2 regions of the Paenibacillus riograndensis SBR5 genome follow, and region 1 is predicted to be linked to the other one. Evidence: riboswitches for the same ligand, from Rfam matches in the RefSeq annotation. Region 1 holds a riboswitch; the other holds the start of a gene.
What was found. A riboswitch is a leader RNA that binds a small molecule or an ion and turns the genes downstream of it on or off. The one in region 1 is predicted to bind cyclic di-AMP.
Positions count from the first base shown of each region.

Region 2: another riboswitch for cyclic di-AMP. It lies ahead of PRIO_RS18295 (APC family permease); the one in region 1 lies ahead of PRIO_RS00490 (C40 family peptidase).

Region 1 is NZ_LN831776.1:92,403-102,840, forward strand. Features, by position in the region: gene PRIO_RS00435 (DUF6612 family protein) at 1-631, shown strand, start outside; gene PRIO_RS00440 (GNAT family N-acetyltransferase) at 743-1,306, opposite strand; gene tadA (tRNA adenosine(34) deaminase TadA) at 1,318-1,824, opposite strand; gene PRIO_RS00450 (ATP-binding protein) at 2,129-4,444, shown strand; gene rluF (23S rRNA pseudouridine(2604) synthase RluF) at 4,446-5,147, shown strand; gene motB (flagellar motor protein MotB) at 5,242-6,054, opposite strand; gene motA (flagellar motor stator protein MotA) at 6,038-6,838, opposite strand; gene PRIO_RS00470 (hypothetical protein) at 7,040-7,333, shown strand; gene PRIO_RS00475 (4a-hydroxytetrahydrobiopterin dehydratase) at 7,566-7,853, shown strand; gene PRIO_RS00480 (c-type cytochrome) at 7,983-8,339, opposite strand; gene PRIO_RS00485 (GNAT family N-acetyltransferase) at 8,435-8,920, opposite strand; gene PRIO_RS00490 (C40 family peptidase) at 9,179-9,670, opposite strand; cyclic di-AMP (ydaO/yuaA leader) riboswitch at 9,676-9,818, opposite strand; gene PRIO_RS00495 (C40 family peptidase) at 10,204-10,438, opposite strand, start outside.
Region 2 is NZ_LN831776.1:4,342,528-4,352,715, reverse strand. Features, by position in the region: gene PRIO_RS18310 (ATP-binding protein) at 1-1,651, shown strand, start outside; gene PRIO_RS18305 (DsbA family protein) at 1,746-2,501, shown strand; gene PRIO_RS18300 (disulfide oxidoreductase) at 2,501-2,938, shown strand; cyclic di-AMP (ydaO/yuaA leader) riboswitch at 3,127-3,285, shown strand; gene PRIO_RS18295 (APC family permease) at 3,412-5,229, shown strand; gene PRIO_RS18290 (iron-hydroxamate ABC transporter substrate-binding protein) at 5,441-6,478, shown strand; gene PRIO_RS18285 (FecCD family ABC transporter permease) at 6,669-7,727, shown strand; gene PRIO_RS18280 (FecCD family ABC transporter permease) at 7,724-8,758, shown strand; gene PRIO_RS18275 (ABC transporter ATP-binding protein) at 8,874-9,680, shown strand; gene murB (UDP-N-acetylmuramate dehydrogenase) at 9,899-10,188, shown strand, end outside.

The DNA.
Region 1 (10,438 bases):
AGGAACCGAATGGAATCCTGGTTCTCTTGATACTCAGAAGATGCAGAAGCTCTCCAATGAGGTGCTTAACACATTGATGGGCGAGTATGATGATACAACATACTTCAAGAACATTAAGCCGAAGGACGCCGCTTTGCCCGAGGGTGTGGAAGCAGATCAGGTGGTTCAGTTCAACGTAACCAATGACAACGTCAAAGAGGCGCTTACGATTCTTGTAAATAATGCCTTGCCGAAGATTATCGATATCGTGAGCAAACCGGAATATAAGGATGTTCTGAAAATTGACGATGCCGACATGGCTAAATTCAAAGAAGAGCTGAATTCCAGTGATGCCCGCGCAGAATTCGATAAGGACTTGGCCGATTTAGGCAAATATCTGACCATCAACAAATTCAATCTGAATACAGCGATCAACAAAGATGATTTTCCGGTGTATCAGGATCTTCTGATGGACATTAAGGTGAACGATCCAGACAAGGGCGAGAATGTCAGCTTGTCCTTAACCGCCAGCAATCAATACAGTAAAATCAATGAAAAGCAGACCTTCACCATCGGCATTCCTCAGGGAGACGATGTTATTACGATGGATGAGCTGCAGCAGGAATTTGGAAGCATCGGCAGCTCCTACTAAGCAGGCAGTTTGAAATCAAAAATCCCGCATCTGTGCGAAGTCTTCGCGCTTGTGCGGGATTTTTTATGATATCCATAATAGGGGGAGAGCTTGTACCGGGGAAATTTGTCATTACTCCTGTGGCCGGACATCATCAGCGAGAATAGCGTAAGTGCGGTGATCCTGCCATTGTCCATTTATTTTAATAAAACGGCGGGCTATGCCCTCAGCCAGGAACCCGTTCTTCTCCAAGACCCGGCGGGAGCCGTGATTATGAAGCAGAATGGCGGCTTGCACTCTATGCAGGCCAAGGGAGCGGAAGGCGAACTTCAGGATAAGGCCTACGGCTGCGCTGGTGTATCCTTGTCCCTGCAGCGCATAATCAATGAAATAGCCTATATCCGCAAACTGTCCAACCCCACGTACTACATTAGAGATCGTAATCTGTCCAATCAGCATGCCATCAAGTAAAAATATACCGAACATGTAGCCCCGGTCCTCCAGGGAGTCCTCCACACGCTGAGCAATGAGCCGCTGCTGGCTCTCCAGTGTGAAGTAGTCCTCGTCCCGCAGCGGTTCAAAGGGTTGATGATGTTCTTTATTGCGCAGCCGCAGCCGGAGGAGTACATCAGCATCCTGGACCTGGAGCAGAGAAATATAAATGCCATGTGACGTGTCATATAACTTCTGATTCATGGGGGTTCTCCTTACTTTGAAGATTTCTTGCGCAGCTGCTGGAAAAAAGTGGTCAGCAGTCCAGCGCATTCCTGCTGCAATATACCTTGAATGACCTCGGTGCGGTGATTAAAGCGCGGTTCCTTCAGAAGATTCATGAGTGTGCCTGCACAGCCGGCTTTGGGATCCGGGGTGCCGAAGACCGTAAGCGGCACTCTGGACTGGACCATGGCCCCTGCACACATAGGGCAGGGCTCCAAGGTAACGTACAGGTGGCAATCCAGGAGACGCCACGAACCAAGCAAGGCACTGGCTTCACGAATCGCAACCATCTCCGCATGGGCGGTGGAATCCATCGTTGTCTCCCGCAGGTTATAGCCGCGGCCGATAATCTTTCCATCACGGACAACTACGGCTCCTATGGGAACCTCGCCTAAAGCTTCCGCTTTGCGGGCCTCCGCAATTGCTTCTTTCATCCAATATTCATGAACCGCCAATTCCTCAGAGGACAGTTCATCATTTATACTGTTCAAGCTCATCTTCCCTTCTGTAAATGCCCCTTGTGCAACGAACAAATATTCGTTCTTAACAAATTGTGTACAACTCTGTGGATAAGGCTCGACTTATACACAAAATTGTGCACATCGCAATCTGATAAAATGTTTATATGTGTATAACCTGTGGATGGTTTCTTATCCATTGTAGAGAAAGTGTCTGCATAATTCAATATTTCCCGAAACAGCCAGCGAGAGTGAAATGTCTTTTCAAATGGGGAGGCAAAAGGTATGATAATGTTTGAATGCTCCGCTAGGATTTACCAGCGGTAAGAGGTGAAAATACAGCTTGTCCATAAAAACTAAGTTATCGGCAATCATTTTCGGATCGGTGCTCTTAATTCTGGCGCTTAATCTAACACTTAATCTTCATGCCGCCCGGAGCAACCTTCGCAATGAAAGTGTGAAGAATATGAAGATGGCCGCCAGACAGATTGCCGTTTCGGTCGAGCAGAGCAGCTATAGCTCTAATTATGTCCAGCATCAAATTGCCCAGAACCTCAGATTGACCGCTATTCTGGCTTCCAAAGAGCTTGATCCCGATATTAAGAATGTGAAGGACGCTCAACTGGTTGCGCTGGCCCACAAACTGGGAGTGTCTAATATTTCGCTCCTGGTCAAGACTGAGGATGATGTGGTTGTAGCCAGATCCTCAGATCCCGGTGAGATTGGTCTGTCTACCAAAGGTATGGGCTATTGGTACGTGGCATTTTTGGAGCTGTTTGCGGGTCAGGAGGTTTCCGTTGAGCAGGGGCAGAGCTTTGAGCATTTTTGGTCAGGGCCCTTTGAATATTCTACCTCCAATCCGAAGTTTATCGAGAAGTGGGGATACTACTATGATCAAAAGAGCAATTACATTATAGATCCTTACATCCGCAGCACCGCCGTAAGTGATTATGTCAAGATTATGAATCCCGATGAGATTGTCCGCCAGTCCAAGGAGGTTAATCCGGGCATTCTGGAGGTCACAGGGATCAATCCCAAAACCTTTGGAGTATCCACTATGCTCCCGGATGGCAGTGATCCTACAAATCAGAAGCTGAGAAGCCGGGCGATTAAGTATGGCACATACATTTATGGCAATGTAGAAGAGGACAAGACGGCTGTTATGGAAGCTCTTAGCAGCGGCAGCCCTCTGACACTGGACACGCAGGCGCTGGGTAAAAGAGTGCTGAAAACCTTTATTCCTATTACGCAGCCGGGCGTGGAGGATTACGTCATCAGTGTAGTTATGGATTATTCGGTTATTTCCTCTGTAATCAAAGAGCAGCTGATCAATAATGTGACTACATCGATTATTCTGCTGGTAGTTTTTTTTGCGGCGAGCTATATCCTTGCGGGTATTGTTACCCGGCCGATTCAGCATATCCTGGCAAAAGTTAACGATGTGGCCCGGGGCAAATTTGAGCCTCCGCTTAAAGTGGATAGCCGTGATGAGCTGGGGCAGCTGGCACACCGTATCAATGCCATGACCTCCCATCTGCTGCAGCATACCAACCGGCTGGGACAGACGCTGGAAGAGAACCGCGCCGTCAAGGAACGGCTGGAATCGGTCATTAACGGCACTTCAGATGCCATTCATACCATGGACATGGACGGACGGATTCTCAGTACGAACCGGGCTTTCGAAGAGCTGTATGGCTGGAGTGCGGACGATGTGTCGGATAAGACGCCATACCTGGTGCCTGCCACGGCGCAGAAGCAGGAGGAAACCAGACTGAGGGAGCTGAAGAACGGAGCGGTTCTGCCGCCGCTGGAAACCATCAGGCTGAAGCGCGACGGCTCGCTCGTGGAAGTCAGCGTCAGCAGCTCGGTTATCCGTGACGAGGATGGCAATCCGCAGTCTTTTGTCCATGTCTCGCGTGATATGACGGAGCGCAACCGGATGGAGGAGCTGCTGAGACGCTCTGAGAAGCTGACTACGGTCGGCCAGCTTGCCGCCGGGGTTGCCCATGAGATCCGTAACCCGTTAACCACCCTGAGGGGATTTCTGCAGCTTCAACAGGAGAAGCAGATTCTGGTGCCGCTTCATATTGAACTTATGCTCTCGGAGCTGGAGCGGATTAACATGATCGTGAGTGAATTTTTGATCTTGGCCAAGCCGCAGGCCGTGCATTTTCAGCTTAGGGACGTCCGGCTCATTCTGGGTGATGTGATCTCTCTTCTGGACAGCCAGGCGCATCTGTTCGGCATTGAATTCGAGGCCCGGTTTTCCCAGCAGCCGGCAACGGTCCACTGTGAAGAAAACCAGCTGAAGCAGGTGTTTATCAACATTGTCAAAAATGCAATTGAGGCCATGCCTGACGGAGGCACAATTATACTGGAGCAACAAATCATTGACGGTACTGTAGTGATTGTCATCTCCGACGAGGGTGAAGGGGTTCCCGAGGAAATACTGCCGAAGTTAGGGGAGCCGTTCTTTACCAACAAGGAGACGGGAACGGGCCTTGGACTGATGGTCAGCCAGCGGATTATCCAATCCCATAAGGGGAGCCTGGAAATACACAGTGAATACGGGAGCGGTGCTCAGGTTACCATTAAACTGCCCGAAGCCGGAGAGCATACTCCCGGGCAGGCTATGAACGAAGAACGGAGTGAAGATTGAAGTGAGAATTAATAAATTCATCAGTGAGACAGGGTTCTGCTCACGGCGTGAAGCAGATAAGCTGGTGGAAGGCGGCAGAGTCACCATCAACGGAGAGCGTGCTGTGCTTGGCAGCCAGGCTGAGCCGGGTGATGATGTGCGCATAGACGGCAAACGCCTTGAAACGGGCAGCAAGGTTGTCTACATCGCGTTGAATAAGCCAGTGGGTATTACTTCTACGACAGAAGCACATATCCAGGGGAATATTGTCGATTTTGTCGGACATCATGAGCGGATATTCCCCATCGGCAGACTGGATAAAGATTCCGAGGGGTTAATCCTGCTGACCAATGACGGGGATATTGTTAACAAGATATTACGGGCTGAGGGCAAGCATGAGAAGGAATATATCGTAACTGTGGATCGGCCGGTTACTCCATCCTTTGTTACGGGGATGTCCAGCGGGGTCAAGATCCTGGGCAGCCGTACGCTTCCCTGTCAAGTGACTCGGATCAGTGAGCGGGTGTTCCGGATTATTCTGACGGAAGGCAAAAACCGGCAGATCCGCCGCATGTGTGCTGCTTTTGGTTATGAGGTCCGGCGGCTGCAGCGCATCAGGGTGATGAATATCCACCTGGGTTCCCTGCAGACCGGGGAATGGCGTGAGCTGACTGCCCCGGAGAAGATGGAGCTGGGAGCTATGCTGAACTATCAGCTGCAATAACGGCGTCAACGGACACTATAAGATGAACGTAAAAAGAGCTGTTCTGAGGAGCGTTTAGACGCTTCAGAGCAGCTCTTTATTTTTGTCCAAATCTTTAATTGCTGGGTGTAACTGGTGTAGTTTCGGTTACGTCCTGATATTTGCGAAGGATGGAGACTTCCACACGCCGGTTTTTCGCGCGTCCGGCTGCCGTAGAATTGTCAGCGACCGGATGATATTCCCCATACCCGATAGGACTGAACTTAACCGGGTCCAGATAGGGGTTCAGCAGCAGAATTTTCATGAATTGCAGCGCACGGGCGACACTGAGATCCCAGTTGGAGGGATACTCGCTATTGGAGATTGGGATATTATCCGTGTGGCCCTCTACCAGAACTTCATAATTCGGAAATTGCTGCAGCATGGTGGAGATGGATTTGGCCAGCTGACGGGATTCATCCTTAACTACAGCTTGTCCTGAGGAGAACAAGGCGTTATCGCTGATGGTGATGGTCAGCTGGGATTGATTCAGCTTGGTGCTGAGCAAATCGGTCAGACCGTTGTTCTTAATATACTGGTCAAATTGTTTCTTCAGCTTCTCGAGCTCCTCCTGTTCCTTCTGGCGGAGCTTGGCGATATCGGCTTTGCCGGTATTAGGAGCAACGACACTGTTCATTTTATCTTCTTTGCCCTGATCCAGCTGAGTATTTGTGGGGGCATCAGACCGGTATTCCAGCACTCCAGACCCGCCATTCAGTGCCGAACTGAAGGCCTGTGCCATTTCTTCAAATTTTTTGGCATCTGTTGCACTCATGGCGTACATAACGAGGAACAGAGCAACCAGCAGCGTCATTAAGTCAGAATAGGGCAGCAGCCAGGATTCGTCGGCATGCTCTTCGTGCTCCTCATGTCTAGTCTTTTTGCTCACTGGAAGCCCCCTCCTTGTCACTCAGCTTTGCACGTTCCAACGGAGTGAGGAAGACGGACAGCTTCTGGTTGATGGCGATTGTGGATACCCCGGACTGAATGGACAACAATCCTTCCACCATCATCAGCCTAACCTCAATTTCCCGCTTGGACAGCCGCTTCAGCTTATTCGAAATGGGATGCCAGAGCACGTAACCTGTAAAGATACCGACCAGTGTAGCGATGAAGGCTGCGCCGATAGCGTGAGCCAGTTTTTCCATGGCACTCATATCCGATAGTGCGGCAATCAGCCCGATAACGGCCCCGAGTACCCCCAGCGTTGGAGCGTACATGCCGGCTTGGGAGAAAATAAGCGCTCCGGCTTTATGTCTATCTTCAGTAGCGTGAATATCTTCCATTAATACATCCCGGACAAATTCCTGATCGTTACCGTCGATAATCATCCGCATGCCGTTTCGGAGAAAGTTATCCTCGATTTCATCGACCTTGGATTCCAGGGCAAGCAGACCTTCGCGGCGGGTGATGGAAGCCCACTCCATGAACATGGTAATGAGTTCCGATTTGCTGACCATTTTTTGCTTTACAAAGATTAACTTAAACAGCTTAGGGATTTTTTTGACTTCCGAGAACGGGAAAGCCATGAATATGGATGCGGCTGTACCCAGGAGGATAATTACATAAGCGGCGGGAGCATTTAAGGCATGCAGTGGAGCACCCTTAAGAAACATCCCCCATACTATTGTAACCAGACCAAAAATCAAACCGATTATTGTTGAAATTTCCATTTATGCACCTCGTCCATGAGAATTAAGAAGTGGTCCGACTGTACCGCGTGTATCATCCATGAACAGCGGTGGGGCATCTGCCTGACCAATCACGTATATTCTTATTTATCGACAGCATTCCCTTTTTTGTGAAGTCATTTTTTCGGCTATAATGAGTAGGGTAGGATATTATTCATCTGTGGAGAAAACGGAGTGATTGATGTGGGTGTGAAGCACGGCAGGGATTACAGTGAAATTCTGAGTGAGCTGACGGAAGCGGTAGGGAGAATTTCCGACGGGTATGTATTTTTTGAAATGGAGCCTGATGAGTGGCAGGGATTGCCTCAGGAGTCGAAGCTGGAAGTCTGGGAAGCACTTGCTGAGGATCTGTTCTACGCCCTGGGCAATGAGCCGGTGATCGAGGTGGGCAGCGGAGTTGTGATCTATGACAAGGAGACACACCGGATCAATATTTTGCTTGGCGAAGAGGATCTGGCTTCAGTCCTTCTGGTCTAGGGGACAGGCAGGTGCCGGAGGGCGGTTTGCCCGCAGCCTGCGCCACGTGGTAAAATTGATGAAGCCGAGTACTATTTGCTGGGATTTGTGAATACATTAAACCAAAAAAACCTCATCCTGGCGCATCCCTTGGACTTTCTATAAGCTGAGGGATGTTTTGTTTCAGGCAACAACGCCACTGGTAATAGAGCTGCAAGGCTTTTGCTGTTAATTTAGTAAGGGAGGAAGAACATTGCAATTTACGGAAGAGGAGCTGCGGGAGCAGGTGAGCAAGCTGGAAGGATGGAAGCTGGAGCAGAATACTCTGGTGCGCAAATACATGTTCAATGAATACATGAAGGGGATTGCTTTTGTGGATGAGGTGGCCGCCATATCGGAAGCATTCGAGCATCATCCGCATATTACAGTCGATTATAAAACGGTCTTTCTCCGCCTGTCTGCGGCAGAAGAAGAGGGGCTTACCACGTTGGATATCCGGCAGGCCCATGAATTTAACGAGGCCTTTGAGAAGAACCGTTAACCCAAGCCCGATCGAATCGGTCCGAATGAGAGTTCATTATAACCCTTATATAAAAAATGCCCTGCATAGGATCAGCATCATCCTTGCACGGGCATTTTGTGCTCATTCTTCTGTGAAGTGTAAGTGAAGCTACTTCTTCTCTGCAAGCCACATGGCTACATTAGCGATCTCCTCCGGGGCCAGCTTATCCTTGAAGGAAGGCATTTGTCCGCGGCCCTTAGTCACAATGGTAAAGATCTCCTCAGCATCATGCTTGCCGCCTTCCTGCTGCAGGCTGGGTCCTACACCACCCTGGAGCTGATCCCCATGGCAGGTAATGCAATTAGCCTTCACAGTGGCCTCAGCCCCCGCCGCATCCAGCTGTACTTCCGGCATAGTTGGCTTGTTCTCCTCAGCGACTTCGGCTTTGCCCGGCAAAGTAAACATTAAGACTACCGCAAAGGCACAGGCGGCAAAAAATAAACCGCTCATGATCCATTTCTGCATCTGTATCCGTCCCCTCCATGTAAGCTGCTGTCTACATTATACAAGAAGGTAAAGCGTTATCATAGGGTTTGTAACAAATAATCGGCTGATTTGTGCTATTTATCATAGACCATACAATAAAAAGGCTTATCGCCCGTGGGAGTCCGGCGTTCATAGGTATCTGTAATGGTAAATCCGCTTTTTTGATAAGCGCGTATGGCCCGTTGGTTCCACGTCAGCACCTCCAGATCAATTTCGCGGTCCGGATAACGTTTCAGAGCCTCCTTGACGACAGCATTCATGAACAGATGCCCCATGCCATGTCCGCACAGATCAGGCCGCATACCGACTCCAAGCCGGACTACGCCTTCCATTGGGAAGAACTGCGCGAAGCCGCAGAGCGTGCCCTGACCGTTCACCACCGAGACATATTGCTCACTTCGAAGCCGGGGATCACCGAACTCAACGCCCAAAGCCTCCATCTGCTCCCAGGACATCCAGCCGTAAATATTATACGGAGGCTTATAAACCCATTGGCATATTTTGGCAGCGTGGGCAACATCCATAGGAACACTGTAAAAGGTTGCGGGGGAACTAATCATCAGGTATCGGCCTCCCATCCAAAGTGAAGCGTTATATCTTTAATTATATACATAACCACCCTTTTGGAGCGAATAAACTTTAAGAGGAAGTGAAGCCTTGACAATTGCGGAATATTATTTTGGAAAATAGCGAAAATTAGGGGTTTTTGTGTTTGGCAGATCATGAGCAGGGTAAATATTTCTTGTAGGCAAAAAAAGCCCCCTCCAGAATTTCGGCAAAAATCCTGGAGAAGAGCCTTTTGGAATTACAAGTGCTGTTTATTGCACATCGTCGTTGTCTTGGGAGTCGGAAGCTACATTCTGATAAGCATCTGTGCTCATAATTCGTTTGGCGCCAACGTAGCGGTTGACGTAGTAGCTGTCATTCAACGAGCTGACGGTTACACCGCGTTTAGAAGATGCATGTGCGAATTTGCCTTCACCGACATAAATGCCGACATGGGATACGCCGTTGCCGCTTGTATTGAAGAATACGAGATCGCCCGGTCTGATGTTATCACGCGATATAGCAGTTCCCATTTGGTATTGGGACCCGGACTGGTGAGGAAGGTTGATTCCGATTTTATCAAAAACATACATCGTAAACCCGGAGCAATCAAATCCGTTAGTCGATATTCCGCCGGATACGTATCTTGTTCCGATGGCTTTGTCGATAACCTGATCCATTTTGGAGTCTGCGAAAGCGCTTCCTGCTCCGATGGTAAGGATAATGGAAAAGCTCAGTAAGGCTGATGCCAGCTTCTTCTTCAAAAGTAAATACCCCTTCCAATTGCCTACGAGGTTAGCTTAAGGGTTCGGTTGAAGGTCCCCTATGACCCCTCTGTGAATAGGAGGTCAATTCACCCAAAATCGGTTCCCCCGTTTCCCTAATGATTAAGGAACTCGGCTCGACTGTTGATTAGGATTAGCTTGCGGATCAATACATGACAAAAAGTTTGTAAATTAACTTTGAATAATTACAAAAATGTTACTATCAACTCACTGCAGTAATTGTAACAAAGACAGAAGCTCTTGGCAATCATTTAAAGCATAATAATGCATATTTTTTCCGTGTGACGAGACAAAAATCTATTCTTGAGGGCCCATTTTACGCGCTGCGTAAGCTGTATGGGAGATTTTTTTGGAATATTTAGCAAAAAGGTGTTTCAAAGACCTCCAAAACGTGTAAAAGGGAGAATAAGGAAAAGGAAAAACCCGGAAATGATTACGGCAATAATCAGTCCGGGTTCGTATAAGTTACATTTAGTTGTTAGAGGCAGTAATATTGAGGGGAATAACGTTTATCAATCGTAGGCAACAGCCTGGTACGCTGTAGTGCTCATCACTCGTTTGGCGCCAACGTAGCGGTTGGCCCAGTAGGCTTGGCTCAGTGAAGTTATCGTAACGCCGCGTGAACTGGAGGATTGCGCGAATTTGCCATTACCGACATAAATGCCGACATGGGAAACTCCCGAACCAAAGGTGTTAAAGAAAACGAGGTCGCCTGAACGCAAGTTGTTGCGGGATACAGGGGTGCCA
Region 2 (10,188 bases), 3.7 Mb from region 1:
CGTGCTGCTACTGCTGTTCAATAACCCCCGTACGCGGAGCAGCAAGGCTACTCTTGGATTTGGCGGGCTGCTGTTCAGCTGCGGCCTACTGATCATGCATTGCAGCGGGATGATGAGCGTGCGGTATACGGCAGCTTTTGAACAAAGCGCGGGTTCGATTCTGGGGGCCTTGGTACTCTCATTAGCGGTCCCTGCGATTACAGCCTCCTATCACCCTAATTGGACAGCGAAGCGTTATAATATGTTTTCCGCCAAAAAATTATTGCTTATCCTTGTACTGACTGCTGTGCTGTCGGGAACAAATTATATAGCTATGGCCGGAGCCTCATATGTAGATACGGGACCTTATATCTATATGGGCAGGACTCCGCTCCTGAATGATTCAATGCTGGGAATGATTCTAGCCTGCACGTTCCTGCTGGTAGTGGCCGTTGTGCTTGGGCTTATGTACAAGGACCGGAAGCAGGTGCTGTTCACGGCACAATTTAATGAGCAGCGCTACACCGCTTTATTTGAGTTCAGCCCCGATATGGTAGTATGTATCGACCCTGTGCGCAAAAAAGTGATCAGCGCCAATCCATCACTCCGGCAGACAACAGGATACGGACAAGAGGAACTGAGCGACTATAAAAGTATATTATTCAGCACCGGGGATGAACAGGCCCTCAAAGCAGCCGTTAAACGCGCTGCGCAAGGACAGTCCGGAAAGCTGGAAATAATCGTCAAAACCAAAAGCGGAGCCAGGCTGATTTGCAGTACTACCGTTTTTCCGCTGGTAAATGACAAAGAAAATTATGTGTACATCATCGCTGAAGACATCACGGCACTGGCGGAACAACAGCAGGAGCTCCTGATCGCCAAAAATGCGGCCGAAAGTGCAGCGCGGATGAAAAGTGAGTTCCTGGCGACGATGAGCCATGAAATCCGGACCCCGCTTAACGGCATTATTGGCATTAACCAACTGCTCGCTGAGGAAATCACGGCACCGGATCATCAGGAATTGTTGAAGCTGCAGAATACGAGCAGTCTTGCATTGCTGAGTGTGATGAACGATGTGCTCGACATTTCACGCCTTGAAGCTGAGAACATGCTGCTGGTAAAAGCACCGTTCAAGCTTCCTGCACTGCTGCGGGAATGCATAAACCTGTTTGCGGTTGCGGCCGGCCACAAAGGGCTTGCATTGAACCTTGAGATCGCCCCGTCCATTCCTGAACAATTAATCGGGGACAGTGCGCGAATCCGCCAGATCCTGGTGAATCTGATTGGCAATGCAGTCAAGTTTACCCACGAGGGGAGCATAACAGTTACAATTGAGCCCTGCAGCAAAGAAGGGACTTCCCTGGGACTGCTGTTCCGAGTCAGTGACACAGGAATCGGGATTGCGCCGGACAAGCTGGAGCTGTTGTTCCAGCCCTTCTCACAGGTGGATGCCTCCCATAACCGGAAATATCAAGGCACTGGGTTGGGGCTGGCGATCTGCAAAAAGCTTGTTGAGCTAATGGATGGCAGCATCTGGACGGAAAAGGCCAGGGAAGGCGGGACGGACTTCTTTTTTAAGATCCCGCTGCAGCTTATGGATACTATCCCGCGGCAAGAGTATTCCAATGAACAGGGAGTCCGGGAGAAGCGGGAAAAGTCGGAAGTGGGTTGAACTGAGGTTTGCCAAGCGAAGAGTTTTAATTATATAATTTTAAAGAATATGATATCCTCACAACAGTCCTTCCAGGACAGAAAGGAACTCTCTTTTGGGCAAATCTAAAACAAACAATGGCACGGTTTCCGGTTTAAATAAAGCCGAGAAACGCAGGGCTGAGCTGGAGCAGCAGAAACAGAAAACGAGAATTCTAATTATTAGTGCGGTCGCAATCGTAGTGATTATTTTTGTCGGACTCTTCTTGCTGGCATCGAAGGATTCCTCTTCAACGGCAGGTTCAGGCAAGGCGGTTGATTTCAATTACAGCGGGTTCCCAAGACTCGGGAAAGAGGATGCACCGGTCAAAATCGTCGAGTTCGGTGATTTCAAATGTCCGGCCTGCGCCCAGTTTACAGGTGCCATCAAGCCGCAGATTGTGCAGGAGTATGTGAATCAGGATAAAGCAGCCTTCTACTTCGTAAATATGGCTTTTATCGGCCCGGATTCCGAAACGGCTTCGCTGGCGGCATTATCCGTCTATCATCAGAACAATGACGCTTTCTGGACCTACTACGATGCGCTTTACGCCAATCAGGGGGATGAGAATGCAGAGTGGGCCACAGAGGACTTCCTGGTGAGTCTCGCGGAGAAGGAGAAGCTGCCTGTTGATCTGGAGCTTTTACGCAAAGACATCAAGGAACGAACCTATGAAAGTGAGCTGCAAAATGATATCAGCATCGCCAAAGATACCGGTGTAACCTCTACGCCTACTGTTTTCATTAATGGACACAAAGTAGATAAGCCTTTCGACATGGAAGCTATTGACGCTCAGATTAAATCCGCTTCCGAAGCTGTGAGTGCTGAATGATGAAGATCGCTGCTTTCTGCAGACGCCACTGTCTCTATTTGGCCTGGTTTGTGTCTGTTATCGCAGTAGCGGGAAGTTTGTACCTAAGTGAGGTATTGAAGTACGAGCCCTGCAAGTTATGCTGGTTCCAGCGGATATTCATGTACCCGCAGCTTATTCTGCTGGGCATTGCCACCTACTGGAATGACAAAAAGATCATTCCCTATGTGCTGCCCCTAAGTCTCATTGGCGGCTGCATCTCTATCTATCATTATGCGGAACAGAAAATACCGGCACTCAGCAAGGTGCTTCCCTGCACGATTGGCGTACCCTGTAACAAGGATTATCTGAATTATTTCGGGTTTATTACGATCCCTCTACTGGCCTTGATTGCCTTTGCGTTAATCGCGATTTTGCTCTGGACCGGACGCAAAGAGGACATCTCTAACCATTCCTGAAATTTCTGACACAATTAGGGTTCAAAACCTTGAAAAAACAAGCGTTAAGAGGATAATCGCAGAGAATGAAAGATCCATATATCCCTCATCGTGGTTTTGCGTAAAATGGATCATTTTTCAATCTTTTTTCATTTTTTTCACCGCTTTACGGAAGGGCCATTGTAGACTATCATTAGACCTTGTGAGAAGTTGAATATGCGCTGAATTTTCCGTATGGAAAAACGGGGGAACCAACATTGGCCTAAGTGCCAACGGGGTGAATCGGGACGGTCCGCAAGGGCTGCAACCGTAGGGCTACCACAGCCCGAATCCGCCAGCTAACCTCGTAAGCAATGGTGGGATAATGACGATGCGTAAGCATGCGGATCATTTCCGTATGCTTATTTTTGTGCCTGCATTTATGAAAATCCACCTATGAAAACAGCGCACGGTATTACCGTTTCAACCTAAACAAGAGAGGAACTGTTACTACAATGGTAAGCAAGGTAAAACGACTATTGATCGGGCGTCCGATGAAGTCGAACGAACTCGATCATGAAAAGTTATCCAAGGTGAAAGCACTGGCTGTCCTGTCTTCTGATGCGCTCTCGTCTGTAGCCTACGGAACGGAACAAATCCTGATTGTGCTGGTGGCCGCAGGCTTCACAGCTATCTGGTACTCATTGCCAATCGCATTAGCCGTATTGGGCCTGCTGGCTATACTGATTTTATCCTACCGTCAGACCATCTTTGCTTATCCGCAGGGCGGTGGCGCGTATATCGTAGCCAAAAGCAATCTGGGTGTTCCAACCGGACTCCTCGCCGGGGGATCTTTGCTGGTGGATTATATTTTGACCGTTGCGGTTAGTGCATCGGCGGGCACAGATGCGATCACATCCGCTTTTCCAAGTCTCCATAATCATAGCGTACTTATCGCTGTTACCGTGATTTTGCTCTTAACGATTATCAATCTGCGCGGGGTAACAGAATCTGCTTCATTCATTGCTATTCCCGTGTATCTCTTCGTAGCATCGATCTTTATATTGATCATTGCGGGGGTATTCAAATATGCAACCGGCGGAGCACATGCCAATGTTCCTGAAATCGGGTCTGCGGTGTCGAATGTCAGCTTGTTTCTGCTGCTTAAGGCTTTCAGCTCCGGCTGTTCGGCTCTGACCGGGGTAGAGGCTGTATCGAATGCCATTCCGAACTTCAAGGCGCCTGCGGAAAAAAATGCGGCCAAAACCCTCATGATGATGGGGCTTATCCTGGGGATTATGTTTACCGGTATTACGCTGCTGGCTTACTGGTATGGAATTACGCCGGATGAAAAAGCTACAGTGGTATCACAAATTGCCGAATCTACTTTTGGGCGCGGCGGTTTGTACTTTTTCATACAAGGTATCACAGCGGTCATTTTGTTCCTGGCTGCCAATACAGCCTACTCGGCATTCCCGCTGCTGGCGTTTATGTTTGCCAAAGACAAGTATCTGCCCCATGCATTTATGGTCCGTGGGGACCGCTTGGGCTTCTCGAACGGCATTATCTTTTTGGGTGTATTATCCGCTCTGCTGGTCACGGCTTTTCACGGAAATACGGAAAGCCTGATTCCGTTATATGCGGTGGGCGTTTTCATTCCGTTTACGCTGTCCCAGCTAGGTATGATGGTGCATTGGTGCAAGACCAAACCTAAAGCGTGGCAAAATAAATTTGCCGTGAACACGGTGGGGATGCTTACGACTCTGACCATAACCTTAATCTTCATTATCACCAAATTCTCCAGCGTCTGGATGGCCTTTATCTTCCTGCCGGTAGTAATGTTCGTGTTCCACAGGATTCACCACCATTACCTGAATACTGCGGATCAGCTGCGGATATGTCCGGCAACGGATAAACCCTGCATCAAGGGAAGTACAGTGGTCGTACCTGTTGCCGGTGTAACACGTGCGGTGCTGCATTCGATCAGCTATGCCAAGTCCTTAACGGATAATGTGGTGGCTGTGTATGTAGGTTTTGATGAAGAAGAGATCAGCAAAATGGAGCAGAAATGGGAGGAATGGAATCCGGGCGTGCGCCTGATTGTCCTCCGCTCCCGTTACCGCAGCATTCTCCGTCCGCTGGTCAAATTCATAGATACAGTAGAGTGGAAGACTGCTTCAACCGATCATATTACTGTACTCATCCCGCAGTTTATCACTAAGCATTGGTGGCAGGCCGTCCTGCACAATCAGACCAGCTTGTTCATCCGTTCCTATCTAATGAATCAAAAAGACATCGTCGTTGCAACCGTACCTTATCATTTGCATAAATAGACAGATGGCTGCCAACATGAAGACTGTTTCCGGATTCCGGGAGCAGTCTTTTTACATATATAAATGGGTTCGTTAGCCAAAACGTGAAAGTTGCAAAAGCAAAATATTTATATTGACATAGAGAATGAGAATCAATATCATTTAATAAGGTGAGGCCAAGGTAACCAGACCTTTGACCATTTCAGATTGTACATATACAGGAGGGGTATTCATGTATTCGATTAACTTAAAGAGAGCAGGCCACAGGAAGCTGGCCTCAATCGGGCTTTTGACGCTGACGCTTATTTTGTCCGCCTGCGGCAATAACAGCAGCGCAAATTCAACAGGGAGTGCGGCCAATGCACCCGCAGCTTCAGCAGACGCTACAACAGCACCTGCATCAGAAGCTCCGGCAGCAACAACTGCTCCTGCGGTAGAGAAAACAGTAACTGATGCCATGGGGCACAAGGTAACCGTTCCGGCTAATCCGCAGCGCGTGCTGGCTTCATACCTGGAGGACTATCTGGTAACGCTTGGGGTAACTCCGGTAGCACAATGGTCGGTAACCAACGGAGTTCAGGATTATCTGGCAGATGAATTGAAGGATGTTCCAACGATCAGCTTTGATCTTCCCCTTGAGGCTGTGATGGGCTTTGCGCCGGATTTTCATATTGTACAATCGGAAGCCAGCGTGCAAAATGGCCTCTATGACCAGTTGAACAAAATCGCACCTACCTATGTGCTGGGCGATGAGATCAGCAAAGACTGGCGAAAGTCTCTGCTCAAGATCGGTGAACTGCTGAACAAGAGCGCCGAAGCTGAGCAGGCGATAGCCGCTTATGATCAAAAAGCTGCCGATGCCAAAGCAAAAATCTCCACTGTAATTGGAGATGATTCTGTTGCAATCTTGTGGCTTATTAAAAAGAACTTCTATATTGTAGACGAAACACGCAGCAGCGGGGCGGTAGTGTACGGTGACCTCGGTCTAAAGCTGCCTAATCTTGTAACAGAGATTCCTGCAGCTTCCAGAGCAACCTGGAATCCGATTTCTCTTGAGAAGCTGGCCGAGCTCACTGCAGACCATATCTTCCTGGTTAACAGCGACAAGACTGAAGGTTCAGAAATTTTGAACAGTCCGATTTGGAAGGGCATTCCTGCTGTTAAGGCGGGTAATGTTCATGAATTTGCCTCCAACCACAGCTGGCTGTACAGCGGAGCGATAGCCAATTCCAAAACCATTGACGATGTCTTGAACAGTCTTGTGAAATAAGAAATCCTCATCAAAAGGGTGAAACTCCCGGACATGTGGAAGGTGCAGGACGTTGTATCCCCGGATACTCGATCCCTGCACCTTTTTTAGAGAATTGAATGCTTGTGCATCATTCACAGATTTGCGATAATGAGAATGATAGTTGTTATCATTTAGATTATCAGTAATTATCCTGGTAAGGGGACGGCTTATGGTCACATCCACACACTCACAACCCCGTACTCATCCGGAAGGGGAAAAACAACTGAAAACCCGCCCTGCTGCAGCAGTAGTTATATTGATTGCAGGGCTTGGGGCTATACTGTTCGGCCTGGCGCTTTCCGTTTCGGTAGGTGCGGCGGATATTCGGCTGGCATCTGTATGGGAAGCGGTATTTCGCTTCAATCCCGAACTGCCGCAGCATCAGGTGATCCGGGAACTGAGAATTCCCCGTGCATTGGCCGGAGCGCTGGTCGGTGCTTGCTTTGCAGTCGCAGGAGCGATTATGCAGGGCATGACACGCAATCCGCTGGCGGATTCGGGACTGCTTGGCCTGAATGCCGGCGCAAGCGTTGGACTGGCATTGGCTTTTGCCTTTGCACCTTCAATGTCATTCATATATATCATGCTCTATTGCTTCATTGGAGCCGCAGCGGCTTCTCTTCTCGTCTTCGGGATTGGTTCGCTGTCGCATAGCGGACTGACTCCACTGCGGCTGACACTCGCCGGAGCTGCAGTGAGCGCTCTGCTGCTCGCCATCAGCCAGGGGATTGCGATTCTCTTCCATCTCTCGCAGGATATCGCTTTTTGGATGGCGGGAGGGATTGGGGGTACAAGCTGGACACAGCTGCGGATCATGTTTCCTTGGGTTGCTGCAGCTCTTATAGGATCACTGATGATATCGCGTTCCATCACACTACTCAGTCTGGGACGGGATGTGGCAGCTGGTCTCGGGCAGAGAACCCGTCTAGTGCAGACTGCCGGAATCCTTATAGTTGTCGTGCTTGCCGGAGCAGCGGTATCCGCGGTGGGGCCAATTGCTTTTATCGGATTAATCATCCCGCATGTTACACGATTTCTCGTCGGGGTGGATTACCGCTGGATTATTCCGTGCTCGGCAGTGCTTGGAAGCGTACTGATCATCTTTGCGGACATTGCTGCCAGAATGATCAATGCTCCTTATGAGACGCCGCTGGGTGCATTGATTGCTGTAATCGGGGTGCCGTTCTTTATCTATTTGGCCAGTAAGCGTAAGGGAGGATTGACATGAGCCGCAGCCAGCTGTCCTCCACACCGAAAAAGCGACGGACCCGTGAAAACGCCATATTATCTCTCCTGGCAGTTCTGATCGTTGTCATGTTCATCATCAGTATGAACACCGGACTTATCCGGCTGTCGCCAACGGAAGTTATACATACTCTGCTGGGAGAAGGCAGCCAGCAACAAAAGCTGATTCTCTTTGACTTCCGTCTGCCGCGGATCGTCATTTCCTTGCTCGTTGGAGCCGGATTTGCGGTTGCAGGCTGTATTCTGCAGAGTCTGTCGCGCAATGCGCTGGCGGAGCCTTCAACCCTTGGCATTAATGCCGGAGCAGGCTTTGCTGTACTTATCTTTATTTCCTTTGTCCCGGCAACAACTGCAGCTCCAATCTTTATGCTGCCGCTGATGGCGCTGGCCGGGGCCGGTCTTACCGCAGCGCTGATTTATGTTCTGGCCTACCGCCGTGAAGACGGTCTGTCACCGACAAGACTGATTCTCATCGGGATTGCCGTTGGCGCAGGCATCTATGCGTTTCAGCTGATTTTATCCTTAAGGCTGGACCCGGAAAATTATCAATTTGTTGCCACCTGGCTGGCAGGGAAGATCTGGGGCGGCGACTGGCGGTTTGTTATGGCGCTCCTGCCCTGGATCTTGATCCTGGTGCCGTTTGCCTTCTACAAGGCACGGGTTCTTAATGTCCTTAACCTGGGCGATGAAATCCCTGCGGGACTGGGGCTGCCTGTGGAGAGAGAACGGGTTCTGCTGATGGCCGCTGCAGTTGCACTAGCCGGTTCCTGTGTCGCAGTCAGCGGGGGCATCGGCTTTGTGGGACTGATCGCCCCCCATCTGGCCCGCCGGATTGTAGGACCGAGGCATCAGATTTTGCTGCCTGCCTGCGCCTTGGTCGGCGCATTGCTGCTGTTGACTGCCGATACGATGGCCCGCTGGATTCTCCAGCCTTCCGAGATTCCGACAGGAATTGTGGTAGCTATCATCGGGGCTCCGTACTTTTTATATTTGCTGGCCAGATCCAAGGCCTGATTCCCTATTGGAGCATTAGCTCCATGAAACTCAAGACATGCTTACGAAGCAAGTTTTATTACGAAGTAAATTCAGAGGAGCAAAAGCTCCGTAAAACTTTTGAGGAGTGAAGATCATGTCGGAACGTTTGAATACAGAACAGTTAAGTATCGGGTATGCTGAGGCGATGATAGTCAAAGGGCTGAACCTGTCGCTTCCTACTGGAAAAATCACTGCGCTGGTCGGGGCTAACGGCTCCGGGAAATCGACCATTCTCAAGACTATGGCGCGGATCATGAAGCCCAAAAGCGGCAGCGTCATGCTCGACGGAAAGTCGATCCACAACCTGTCGACCAAGGAGGTAGCCCGGCAGCTGGCGATTTTGCCGCAGAATCCTACCGCTCCCGACGGGCTTACTGTCTCCGAGCTGGTCGGCTACGGACGTTATCCGCATCAGAAGGGTTTCGGTACACTGACTCCGGAAGACCGCAGCATTATTGCCAATGCGATTACGGTAACGGGGATGGAAGCATTCCACGACCGCCCGATTGACCGCCTGTCCGGGGGGCAGCGCCAGCGGGCATGGATCGCTATGGCTCTGGCTCAGCAGACCGATATTCTGTTCTTGGACGAACCAACAACTTTTCTCGATATGGCTCACCAGCTGGAAGTTCTCCAGCTCCTGCAGAAGTTGAATCAGGAAGAAGGCCGCACAATCATTATGGTTGTGCATGATTTGAATCATGCTTCCCGGTATGCACAGCATATGGTAGCCATTAAGTCCGGAAGCGTGATCAGTGAAGGCGCTCCTTCTGAGGTTATGACATCCGGTGTACTGCGTGAGGTATTCGGAATCGAAGCGGATATTGTTCCTGATCCGCGTACGGGTGTGCCGCTCTGTCTTCCTTATGAATTGGCGGCTTATTCAGCCGTCGGAATGTAAGGAGTCTGGGAAAGGTTATAATCATGAAATTAGACTCATAAAGATGATATATGCAGCAAGCTGCAGGCTCCCGTCATTGACAAGGGAGCCTGTTCGTTGTTAAAGTTGTGGTTGCCCTGGTTAAATTCCTTCTTATTTCATTGCATATAAACAACGGAGCATGATTAAATCGGCAAATCAAGGATAATTATTTTTATAGAATCAAAGGAGCAAAGAAGATGAATATCAGCAAAATATATGAGGATCTGCAGCAGTTGGTTCCCACTGGAATGGTTAAGCGTGGTGAGGTGCTGGAGAGCCATGTGTTTACCCGCATCGGCGGCCGGGCCGACATCCTGGCGGCGCCTGCGACATATGAAGAGCTTCAATCTATTGTTACATATGCCCGTGTAAATGAAATTCCGTTGACCGTTCTGGGGAACGGCTCGAACGTCATTATCCGTGACGGAGGAATCCGCGGCATTGTTCTCCAGACCTCCGATTTGACTGAAATGGGACTCAGGGACAA